Regions from separate parts of the Shewanella sp. 1311 genome, predicted to be linked through region 1. Evidence: predicted binding sites of a transcription regulator. Region 1 holds the regulator's gene; each other region holds the start of a gene.

Region 1 (4,253 bases):
TATGCCATGTCCCCGCAGCGCAGCACTCACCAGCACGCCCATGTCGTTAGCTTTAAGATTACCTGTGACTTTTACATGCTCGGCTTGCAGCTCTTTCAGGAAAGGCCAATTTTGTTGCGCCGAGTGTATCAGGCAGTTGTGAGCCAGCAGATCTATCGGCTCGACAAGTGGTGTGTTGCTATCAAGGTAGCTTGGCGCAGCGCAGATCACGGCATCTATAGTCATTAAACGCCGCGCAATCAAATTATCATCCGGCTGCTCGGTATAGCGCAATGCCACATCGACTCGCTCATCCACCAATTGCGCAAAACTGTCCGACATCACCAGCTGAATACTGACCTTAGGGTGAATTTTAATAAAGCGATCGACAACATCGAACAGGCTGTGCTGTCCAAGGCCAATTGGTGTGGCGATACGAATACTGCCCACCAGTTCACTGTTATGGCTGTGGGCGCGGCTTTCCATGGCGGCTACTTCACTTAATATCCGCTGGCAAAATTGTAGCGCTTCTTCGCCTTGTAAGGTCAGGCTGACGCTGCGGGTGGTACGGTGGAGTAAGCGTAAACTCAACCACTGCTCAATTTCTTGAATATGGCGGGACACCTGCAGGCGGCTGAGGTCTAAATGCTCGGCAGCTTTGGTAAAGCTGCCACAGTTTGCCACTTCGACGAAACTGCGTATTGCGGCAATTTTATCCATATTAGTACCTCAAACTGAAACAATCATGCTCATTTATTGATGTTTATCACGGGAACCACTGCAAGTAAACTGGCTTCAATGTAAATCATCAGAGAGAGTTAACGAAATGAAAATCGCAATTTTAGGTGCAACAGGTTGGATTGGTGGTGCAATTTTAAAAGAAGCATTGAGCCGTGGGCACCAAGTAACAGCGCTAGTGCGTGATCCGAGCAAGTTATCCGCTACTGATGTGGCTGTGCATGCTGTGGATTTAGAGCAGCCATTAGTTGCGCAAACCTTTGCTGGCGTAGATGTTGTCATTGCCGCTGTTGGTGGCCGCGCACAACAAAATCATGACCTAGTGGCGAGTACGGTTCAGCATTTACTGGATGTGCTGCCTAACGCTAAGGTGCCACGTTTATTGTGGGTTGGTGGCGCAGGGAGCTTAGAAGTGGCACCGGGTGTGACTCTGGTTTCTAGCCCAGATTTCCCCGCTGCATATAAAGATGAGGCGTTAGCTCAGGGTGAAGCTTTGCAGGTATTCCGTGCGGCGCAAACTGCAATTAATTGGACCTTTGTGAGCCCCGCCGCTGAGATTTATCCTGGCGAGAGTGAAGGCCCATATCGCCTTGGTGGCGACAGCTTCTTTACCGATGCTAATGGTCGCAGCCGCATTTCTGTTACGGATTACGCTAAAGCCATGTTAGATGAGGCCGAACAGGGCACTCACGCAAATCAGCGCATCAGTGTGGCTTACTGACCTTAGCGTATAAACATCGGTGCGCGCGAGATTGGCTTAAATGTGTAACGTAATCGGGACAATGGCCAAATAATCAGCGCAAGATTGGACAGAAATGCGTACAGATGAAATAGAACAGGTCAGCAAGCTGACCTGTTTTTTTATTCTGCGTAATTGAATAAAGATTTGATGGTTTCTAAGGTATCGGCGATATCTTGGATGCTCGATGGACAAATAAAGATAGTGTCATCACCGGCAATCGTGCCCAAAATGCCTTCTGGTTTACCGATAGAATCCAATAAACGGGCAATCAGCTGCGCGGCACCTGGGCTAGTTCGCACGACAATCATTGCTTGGTTATGATCGACGTCGAGTACCAAATTCTTCAGCGGGCTACCCGCGGTGGGTACGCCTAATTCGGCCGGCAAGCAATACACCATCTCTTGCTTAGCGTTGCGAGTCCGCACTGCGCCGAACTTGCTGAGCATGCGTGATACTTTTGATTGGTTAATATTACCAAAGCCTTCAGCTTGCAAGGCGGTGACGATTTCACTTTGAGAGCCAAAGCGCTCTTCTTTTAAAATCGACTTAAAAATTCTAACAAGGTCATCCTGATTCTTGGTCGTTTGCATAATATTATTATTCGTTATTCAAAAAAACAGGCCCATTTTGAATATTTTTAGAAAAATTGTCAACAAATAACCAGATTGGTTGAATAAAAATTCACTAATCCCCTGTGGTTAAGCGTTTGCTGGGGGCTTAAAAATACCAATTTGAGTAATTGTTCTACATTGCTTCTAAGTTATTCCGGAATTCTTTTGTCCCACGACTAAGGGATAATTGAAATTGTTGTGACATTCCAGTAATGTGACGCCAACGTAAATTAGATCCATGTCACACATATCCGAGAAATAACGGAGATAACTATGAAAGTTGCTGTACTTGGTGCTGCTGGTGGTATCGGCCAGGCTCTTGCCCTACTGTTAAAAACTCAACTGCCTGCGGGTTCACATTTGTCTCTATATGATATCGCACCGGTTACTCCGGGTGTTGCGGTTGACTTGAGCCACATCCCTACTGCTGTTGAAATCAAAGGTTTTGCTGGTGAAGATCCAACGCCTGCCCTAGTGGGTGCTGACGTTGTTCTAATTTCTGCTGGTGTTGCGCGTAAGCCTGGTATGGATCGTTCAGATCTGTTCAATATCAATGCTGGTATCGTTCGCAACCTGATCGAAAAAGTAGCGGCAACTTGCCCTACGGCTTTGGTTGGCATTATCACTAACCCAGTCAACACTACTGTCGCTATCGCTGCAGAAGTGATGAAAAAAGCGGGTGTTTACGATAAGAACCGTCTGTTCGGTATCACGACATTAGACGTGATCCGCTCTGAAACCTTCATCGCTGAATTAAAAGGCCTGAATGTTGCTGACGTTAAAGTCAATGTGATCGGCGGCCACAGCGGCGTGACCATTCTGCCATTACTGTCTCAAGTAGAAGGCGTGATTTTCACTGACGAAGAAGTGGCAAGTCTGACTACTCGCATCCAAAACGCGGGTACAGAAGTGGTTGAAGCTAAAGCCGGTGGCGGAAGCGCGACTCTGTCTATGGGTCAAGCGGCTTGCCGTTTCGGTCTGTCTTTGGTTCGTGGTCTGCAAGGCGAAGCTAACATCGTTGAATGCGCCTATGTTGACGGCGGCAGCGAGCACGCAGAGTTCTTCGCACAACCTGTGCTGTTAGGCAAAAACGGTATTGAAAAAGTACTGCCTTACGGTGAAGTGAGTGCATTCGAAGCTAACGCTCGTGATTCTATGTTAGATACGCTGAAAGGCGATATCAAACTAGGCGTTGATTTCGTTAAATAATCTTTCGGATAATCTTTTTAGATTATGACGAATTAAAAAACGGAGCCATTGAGCTCCGTTTTTTTATGCCTGCGTTTTACACTTTCTAAAGCTCATTCAGCGGCGTTTGGTGGGAATTTGGCAGTTATCGTCGCAGCGGGCTTTGCCCGTCAGTAAATAGGAGATGCGGTATCTGTGTTTAGCAAAGCGCAGGTAAGTCCAATCGGCGACAGTTTTAATCACGGGCAGGCGTAACAGTTGGATCCAAGCGCGCGTCCCTGTCAGTGCCCACGCTTTACACGTGACATCTAACCCGAGTAACACTTCGCCCGTTGCGGTTTCACCGTGAAGAATAGTATTGGCGTAGTCTCTATCGATATGGCTGAAACGCTCGCTAAAGTCGGATGCATTTAAATCCTCAAGCGCAATCAAGTTGTTGGGATCGCGCGCTTTCAGTTGACGCATTTCGGCGCTACATAATGGGCAGTTACCATCATAAAAAATCCGCAGTTCCATCGGGTCCACCTCTGATGACTTGATCACAATACTTGGTCTAAGCTCTTGGCTTGTGCACTTAAGCTTGGTTTCTTATAGCCTATACGCAGAATAAAGGGTTTTAGATCGCAGCTGATTTTAGATCAACGCTGATTTTAAATTGAATCCGCGCCTCATTTGGCTTTTTGTTAGGTTAAATTCAAATGAGTGCAGTAACATCTTGGTTATTCATCAGTTTAACTTGATTGCTGATTTTTAAGTGAACAAGGTAAAGCCTGACAAATAACCGACTCAAAAGGATAGGTATGACATCTCCCATCATAATCACAGGCGTGGGTAAACGCATAGGTTACGCCTTAGCCAAACATTTTCTCGCCCAAGGTCAGCAGGTGATTGGTACTTATCGCAGCCATTACGATAGCATCGATGAGCTGAACGCTTTAGGCGCGACTCTGTATCCCTGCGATTTTTATGACGATGCCCAAGTGCAAGCCTTAATT
Region 2 (4,253 bases), 570 kb from region 1:
TGTGGAGTTTGCAATGACTTCGGCCAGAAGACAGCTAATTGATGCTAATGCGACGCCCTTCTATCATGTGATAAATCGCTGTGTTCGAAGGGCTTTTTTGTGCGGTGAGGATAAACTCACGGGTCGCAGTTACGAGCATCGACGCGGCTGGATTGTTGATAAAATAAAGGTATTATCTGCGATTTTCTGCATTGATATTTACGCCTATGCGGTGATGAGTAATCACTATCATTTAGTACTTAAAATTGATGTCGACAAGGCCAAATCGCTAACGCAAAAAGATATTATTAATCGCTGGTGTCAAATCACTAAAGGCCATGCTGTCGCCACTAAGTATATGAATGGTGATGCTTTAATCGACGGTGAAGTGATGTTACTTGATGCGTTACTCGCCGAGTGGCATGAGCGACTGAGCAGTATCTCTTGGTTTATGCGCTGTTTAAATGAAGAAATTGCCCGTAAGGCCAATCGTGAAGATGAATGTAAAGGCGCTTTTTGGGAAGGCCGCTTTAAGTCGCAAGCCTTGTTAGATGAGCAAGCTCTGCTGGCGTGTATGATGTATGTCGATTTAAATCCTATTCGAGCGGGTATCGCCGACTCTTTGCAATCCTCTGATTTTACATCGATTCAGGAGCGAATTAACTCGCTAGATTCACCCAATCGCCCATTAACCATCTCAACCTTACAAACAGATTCCTCAACCAATCAAGCTCACATTCCCCACAACTCTCTTGCCCAATTCGATGGTGCAGCACACCTGAATGAGCAAGCGGGCATTCCGTTTCATTTTGCCGATTATCTCGAACTGATTGATTGGACGGGACGCGTTATGCGCCATGATAAAAAAGGCTTTATTGATAATCAGCGGCCCAAACTGCTCAATGAATTAGGCATTGCGCCCGAGGCGTGGCTCACGTCAGCCAAAGAATTTCGTCGCCAATACAGTGGCATAAGTGGTCGATGGGATAGCATGTGCGAGTTTAAAAAACAGCACAACAGCGGCAAATGGTGTAAAGGTAAAGCCTCAAGCGAAGCGTTACACCCTTAAGCTCATCACTGCTCAGGATCAGCGCTGAGGATTATGTTTATTTATCCGAAATGAAGACGATTCCACGCAAAACGCAGCTCGCTTTTGTCCAAACGTGAGTTGTGTGGTTACGAGTGGAGGTTGTACGATTAAGTCATACGATATAATCAAAACTGTCAGTTCGTGTATGAGTTACTACAAAAAAGGGGAGTCAGTTAACCTGACTCCCCTTTTAGCTGAGCTATTGTGCCGTTAGCTTTTAGAACAATAAATGCGCTACACCCGCGATAACAGGCAGTGTCACTAAGGTACGTAGAATAAATACCACGAAGAGCTCAACAAAGTTCACCGGGATTTTACTGCCGATAAGTAATGCGCCCACTTCGCTCATGTAGATCAACTGAGTCACAGACAAGGCCGCAATCACAAAGCGAGTCATATCCGATTCAATTGAGCTGGCCAGAATTGACGGAATAAACATATCCGCAAAACCCACCACAATCGTTTTAGAGGCTTCGGTGGCTTCTGGGATATGCAGTAATTCGAGTAATGGAATAAATGGCATACCTAGATAGTTAAAGATAGGCGTGTGCTCGGCAATAATCAGCGCCAGCGTACCAATGGCCATTACCACAGGGATAATGCCAAACACCATATCGACAACGTTTTTAACGCCTTCATTCAAAACGGCTTTGATGCCACCGGCACTGGCGGCTTTTTCTAAGGCTTTATCAAAACCCCAAGAGAAAGCGTTGTGACCCGCGGGGATCAGCTCATCATCTGGCATGCGTGGAGTATCGTCTATGTAGTTGTCTTTCTTCCACGATAGCGGTGGCAACTTAGGCACAATCACAGCCGCGGCAAAACCAGCGAGACACACAGTCAAATAGAAGGGCACAAACATGTGCTCTAACTTAACCTGTGAGATCACCACTAGGCTGAAGGTAATCGATACTGCCGAAAACGTGGTGCCGATAACGGCCGCTTCTCTTTGGGTATAAAAACGTGCTTCGTATTGTTTGCTGGTCAGTAAAATACCCACACTGCCATCACCTAACCATGAGGCCATACAATCAATTGCACTGCGACCCGGTAGATTGAACACGGGGCGCATGATTTTGGTTAGCAGTGTGCCAAACAGTTCGAGTAGACCGAAGTTCAGCAGCAGCGGCAACAACATACCCGCAAAGATAAACACCGAGAACAGTACAGGCAGTAAGTCGTTTAAGACTAATGCACCTGTACTTGAGGAGTTAATAGTCTCTGGGCCTAAGCCTAAATAGGTCAGCACGACAAACACCGCACCTATGATCCGCGTGATCAACCATAAAGGACTGACATTTAATAAGGCATTAAGGAAGTGATTCTGGGTCACAAACTTAGGCTTAAATGCTTTTGAAAGCGAAGAGGCCAGCGCCGTAGTCACGATAATCATCGTCACTATGAGGGTTAACACGCCGCTCAATGCGCCTTGCAGAGCTTTAGAGATAATCGCGATTGGAATCGTGATCGCATCGTTGTAGCTGATAGGGGTCATAAATAACAACAGACCGATCAGCGAAGGGACGATAAAGGTGAGTATCGTCTTAATGTTTCGATTTTTATTTTCAGTAGTCAATTTTGTACACCTTAAAGTACGAGTCGTACATGGTAAATTTGAATTAATAGCCGCACATAACGCGCTGTTGACGCCGATTAAGGTGCATTTAAATTCAACTCAAAAACGAGAATGGGGAAGATTACTCGCTTAGCTTGTCTATGTAAAACGATTCGCTAGTTAGTTTGATATAAGCAGCAAAACAGCATAGTTATTTTACTTAAGTTGTCGGTGATATTAGGTCGATACTTCTGGATGGTTTCACATAAAAAATTATTACAAACATGGTGTTATGGGTTATTGTTTCTGAGGGGTTAATCGCTTGTATGATGATGTAGTTAAAACGATTGAGATGTTGTTTTTGCACGAAAAAACATCAGCAACTTTAGCCTTACAGCCCTCTTGGTTGGTTTTTTGTGCGATTTAAGTGGACTGTCGTGATAACACTTTCTATATAGCGTGGGTAAGCACTGTTTAAGAATGCCACGCTTATGTTCAGTGTATTTTGCTGCTCGGTACATTTTTATGCGACAGGCAGTTAAATCTGCTTAGAGATAATAGTGATCTTCCTCAGCATCTTGATGTTTTGGAGGCTGACTAAAAAGTCGCTAATAACGATGAAAGTAAAAATATTATTCATAAAGCGGATACCCGCCGCTTTAAATCTTCTCATTTCCATGTAAGTTAGTATCATTCCTATCCAACTCAAGTATTCATGACTGCAAAAGTAGAGAAGGTTAAGATTAAAGGCGGCTCGACACTGGCCATTAAGTTTGGTTTTCTGGGGATCTTTGGGCTTTTAATCGGTATTGTGATGACTGTTTTAGGATTTGACGACGCCGAATCCCATCGCTTTAATTTTTTAAATCATACCCTAAGCGAATTGGGGACTTATGGCCATTCGTCTTTTGCTGTGATCCTCAACGGGGGATTGTTTTTTGGCAGTTTAAGTCTCGTCTTCTATTGCTTGTCTTCGTTACAGCAAGTGACATCTTTCTGGGGATACCCCTTCTTTATCAGTCTGGCATGCACTTTTCTGGCCTTAGCGAGCGTGGGATTATTTCCAGTGAACGTGTATCACTTGCACGTTTTAGGGCTGAAATGGTTTTTCTATCTGGGAAGCTTAAGTGCGATTTTCTACTTAGCCTTAGTTTTTTTCGGCAAGTCTCATTTTGGTCGCTGGACTGGGTTATTAGCTCTCATTGTGCTGTACAGCATGATGACGTTTCTGTATGCGCCGCAATTGGATTTAGGTTTGACCGAAGGGGATAGGCCGTTTTATCAGGAGATGGTATTGCAGCTACCGCGTCCTAGTTTGTGGTGGCCAGCCCTACTGGAATGGATAGGGCTGGGCAGTCTATTGTGCTGGACCACTGTGCTGCTTTTGAGTCAGTTACACTCCAACCAAGAGCGAACCAGCCAAGATCGAAATAGTACTGGTTAAACTCATTCCTTAAGTTAACGTCGATGTTGGCTTAAATCCAGATTATGGTTCCCGCTCAGATTCCTCGTTAGATTAAGCTCTGTCTCATGTTCTGCCTAAGCTCAGTCTCATGTTCAGACTCAGACTCTGGCTAAGGCTCTGAGTCGGGCTAGGGATTGGCATGCACAGCAAGGCCTGCTTCTCCA
Region 3 (4,253 bases), 1.2 Mb from region 1:
CACTAACTGCGATTTATCTGTTATCGCCAGAAATGCTCTACCTTTTCCCTGCAAATTAAACCAGCCTAATTGAAACCCTGGCATGCCTATACCGTTGGTTTTAAAGCTCGGCGTTAAATCAGCCTCTTGCTGCAAATCGACGATGCGCGCCTCGGAAGACAATAAATCCGCGCGGGATAACTGCACTTTATAGAAGGGCACATCCACTGTGAGTTCAGCATCGGTTAACACTAACTCGGCGCTATTGGATTGATAAAAAACCCATGAAAATCCGCCCATCATCACCAGCAATATGCCTAAACTCGCCGACTTCGCTATCTTAGGCATATTTTTTAGCCATAACATCAGCAAGATACCCGCTAAACCGAGCAATAAGACGATAAAACTGAAGATAGAGGTCTGGGTGAAAGGGGCGAGTTCGAAAAATTGAGGACTCATTGGCAGCATCTCCCGTGCAGTGAAGCCTTAATCTGCCAACAAAGACATATTATGTCAACAAAAATGCCAGCGCTAATATGAGTACTAGGCTGGCATTGATTGGATTGATTTAAAACGGCTTAGAGATCGAGCGCGAGAATTTTGGAGCGGCGTTGATAGTTATACAACTGCTTTTTCTTCTGTGGCAGTGCTTCAACATCTTCAATCACAAAACCATGCTCGAGGAACCAGTGAATGCTCCGTGTTGTCAGCGCAAACAAGCGTGAATAACCGCGGTTTCTGGCCTGATTGATAATGTTCTTCAGCAGTAAGCTCCCTCTGTCGGCATCGCGATAATCGGGATGCACCACCAAACAGGCAAACTCGCCCGCATTGTCCTCTTCAAAAGGATAAAGCGCAGCGCAACCAATCACTAAACCATCACGTTCAATCAACATGAACTGTTCAATTTCAATCTCGAGCTGCTCACGGCTACGACGCACCAGAATGCCTTGCTCCTCCAATGGACGAATAAGGTTCAGTACACCGCCAATATCGGCGATCGACGCACAGCGTAAACGCTCGGCACTCTCAGTCACGATTTGCGTGCCTATCCCTTCGCGAGAAAACAGTTCCTGCAGCAAAGCGCCATCTTCGAGGTAGCTAACTAAGTGACAACGCGGCACACCATTGCGGCAAGCATCGATACTGGCTTTCAAGAAAGCCATAGTGCCAATGCAGGCAGAACCTTGCTCGGCCAGCTTGTTCATGATGTTTTGCGCATCGTTCGGCATCAACTCGGCAATGACATCGCCATTGCGATCGAGAATACCGTTCTGTGAGCTAAAACCGATCATCTTATCTGCTTTGAGTTTGATCGCCACCTGGGTCGCGATTTCCTCGGCGGTCAGATTAAAACTTTCACCCGTCACAGAAGCCGCTATCGGCCCCATCAATACGATGCAGTGATTATCTAACTGACGTTTTAAGCCTTGCACATCGATACGACGCACTTTGCCACTCAGGCAAAAATCCACACCATTGTCGACACCAAGAGGTTGAGCAATCACAAAGTTTCCGCTCACTAAGTTAATTTGAGCGCCTTGCATCGGCGTATTGCTTAAGCTCATGGATAAACGCGCTGTGATATCAAATTGCAGTGCACCCGCAACTTGCTTGATCACTTTGAGCGAGTCTTCATCCGTGATACGCACACCTTCGTGGTAGGCAGGTTCAATACCGTTGACGGCTAATGCAGCATCAATCTGCGGCCTAGCGCCATACACCAACACCACTTTAATCCCTAAACTGTGCAGCAGGGCGACATCATTTAAGATGGCGCGGAAGTGACTCTGAGCCAAAGCTTCACCACCCAGCATGACCACAAAAGTTTTACCTCTGTGAGCATTAACATAGGGGGCAGAGTGACGAAATCCATCAACCAGTTCAGTAGTACGCACGCGTTATTTACACCTCATTTTTGAGCTGGCAGCGTCACTATGACATGCCAGGAATGAATCGCTAACTTTCGCGTATGGTATTGCATTTTAATTCACATATAAAGAATTTATTCTCACTAAAGTGCAGTTTTAATGATTTAAAGTGCTTAGAACTGCACTATTTTACATTTTCAGCAAGTGTTCACACTTTTTTAGCTTCACAGGGGATGATTCAGCGGCTTAAGTTTGCGAGGCAATTATCTCAACTTGATGACTAACTACTAAAAAAAGCACAAAAAAAAGCCCCTTAAATAAGGGGCTTTTCTCGAAACACTAACCAAGGATTACTTGATTTTTGCTTCTTTGTAGATAACGTGCTGACGAATAACTGGATCAAATTTTTTGATTTCCATTTTTTCAGGCATGTTACGCTTGTTTTTTTCAGTTGTGTAGAAGTGACCAGTTTTAGCTGTAGAAACTAATTTGATCTTCTCACGATTACCTTTAGCTTTAGCCATGATCTATTATACCTTCTCGCCACGAGCACGAAGTTCAGCAACAACAACTTCGATACCTTTTTTGTCGATCAGACGAATACCTTTAGTAGATACACGTAACTGTACGAAACGCTTTTCTTCTTCTAACCAAAAACGGTGGTTTTGTAGGTTAGGTAAAAAACGACGACGGGTCGCGTTTTTTGCGTGCGAACGGTTGTTACCAACCATCGGCTTCTTGCCAGTAACTTGGCATACTCTTGACATGTCAATCTTCTCCAAAAACAATTTTAACGCTCGAGCATTAATGTGCCTCGTATGGCCGTCGCCCGAGGCACAAAGAGGGCGCATTTTATACACGATCACAGAGTGAAGATCAAGTGTTAGATTAATTAATCCAGCCTCGTTCTGCAAAAGAAACTATCTCTCGATCACCTACAACCATATGGTCCAACAAGGATACGTCTATGGTTGCTAACGCATTTTTTAATCGCTCAGTTATTCGTCGGTCAGCCTGACTGGGCTCGGCAATACCAGACGGATGATTATGACAAACTATAACTGCTGCGGCCTTTTTCTCCAGCACTAAGCTCACCACTTCACGTGGGTACACTGAGGCTGAGTCTATTGTACCGCGGAATAATTCGACAAATTGAATCACTCTATGCTGGCTATCCAGCAGTAAAACTGCGAACACTTCATAGGAGCGATCGGCCAATTGTCGCATTAAATAGTCCCGAGTTAAATCGGGATTTGTTAAAACTTGACCTCTTTGCAGATTTTCCTGCGCTACACGCCTCGCTAATTCGGCCGCAGCTTGAAGCTGGGCGTATTTTACAGGTCCTACGCCCGGAAGTCGACATACCTGATTTCGAGGAGCACAAAGCAGGTTTCTGAGGCCGCCAAACTCGTTAATAAGCGACCTTGCAAGGTCAACCGCGTTTAATCCCGCCAAACCGTTCCGCAGTAATACCGCCAATAACTCCGCATCCGACAGTTGCCCCGCCCCTTTTTCTAACAGTTTATCTCTCGGACCTTCCCCCTCAGGCCAATCTTTAATGCCCATGCGACCTCCCTGTCATCTCACATATTTTCACTTTACTGAGTATGGACGAGATTTTTTGAACTGGGAGAGTCACTAAAATTCACCGCTTTGTGATATTGTTGGCGGCATTATTTCTATCTCGGATGATGTCTGTGAGTCTGACAAATAAAAACGTCCTGCTGGGCATTGGCGGCGGTATTGCGGCCTATAAAAGCGCTGATTTAGTCCGCCGCTTAAAAGAGCGTGGCTGTGATGTGCGTGTGGTGATGAGCCAGAGTGCGATGGAATTTATCACCCCTCTTACGCTGCAAGCGTTATCTGGGCATCCCGTTGCCTCAAGCCTGCTCGATCCTGCGGCAGAAGCAGCCATGGGCCACATAGAACTCGCTCGTTGGGCAGATCTCGTCATCATTGCCCCTGCAACTGCAAACCTATTGGCGCGGATTAATGCCGGTATGGCCGATGAGCTGATCACCACCACGTGTCTTGCCACAGAGGCGCCCATTGCACTGTGTCCAGCAATGAATCAGCAGATGTACCGTAATCTAGCGACGCAGGCGAATTTAACCAGTCTGGCATCCCGCGGCTTTACACTTTGGGGACCCGCCAGTGGCAGTCAAGCCTGTGGTGAAGTCGGCCCGGGTCGTATGTTAGAGCCATTAGACATAGCGGAACTGGCTACACAATTTTTTGCCACGCATGACGCCGTTGAATTTAAGCCGCTCGCAGGACAGTCGGTGCTGATCACCGCAGGACCAACCCGTGAGGCGATTGATCCCGTCAGATACATTTCGAATCACAGTTCTGGAAAAATGGGCTTTGCCTTAGCCAAAGCCGCAGCAGATATGGGCGCAACGG

Evidence for each region. The regulator ArgR, encoded in region 1, controls arginine synthesis, uptake and breakdown. The targets are predictions, from matches to a motif close to ANTGAATANNTATTCANT.
Region 2: a site for ArgR is predicted at 2,727-2,744, ahead of AC5YB3_RS05720 (YjiH family protein). Genes of this name have one in related genera too.
Region 3: a site for ArgR is predicted at 1,957-1,974, ahead of argA (amino-acid N-acetyltransferase). Genes of this name have one in related genera too.

Annotation. Positions count from the first base shown of each region.
Region 1 is NZ_CM181686.1:1,837,122-1,841,374, reverse strand. It holds gene AC5YB3_RS08350 (LysR family transcriptional regulator) at 1-699, opposite strand, end outside; gene AC5YB3_RS08345 (NAD(P)-dependent oxidoreductase) at 806-1,438, shown strand; gene argR (transcriptional regulator ArgR) at 1,579-2,049, opposite strand; gene mdh (malate dehydrogenase) at 2,344-3,279, shown strand; gene AC5YB3_RS08330 (thiol-disulfide oxidoreductase DCC family protein) at 3,376-3,774, opposite strand; gene folM (dihydromonapterin reductase) at 4,059-4,253, shown strand, end outside.
Region 2 is NZ_CM181686.1:1,265,197-1,269,449, reverse strand. It holds gene AC5YB3_RS05725 (transposase) at 14-1,048, shown strand; gene AC5YB3_RS05720 (YjiH family protein) at 1,287-2,645, opposite strand; gene AC5YB3_RS05715 (DUF998 domain-containing protein) at 3,340-4,068, shown strand; gene AC5YB3_RS05710 (U32 family peptidase) at 4,217-4,253, opposite strand, start outside.
Region 3 is NZ_CM181686.1:3,080,663-3,084,915, reverse strand. It holds gene AC5YB3_RS13925 (PH domain-containing protein) at 1-438, opposite strand, end outside; gene argA (amino-acid N-acetyltransferase) at 558-1,877, opposite strand; gene rpmG (50S ribosomal protein L33) at 2,201-2,374, opposite strand; gene rpmB (50S ribosomal protein L28) at 2,381-2,617, opposite strand; gene radC (RadC family protein) at 2,739-3,416, opposite strand; gene coaBC (bifunctional phosphopantothenoylcysteine decarboxylase/phosphopantothenate--cysteine ligase CoaBC) at 3,539-4,253, shown strand, end outside.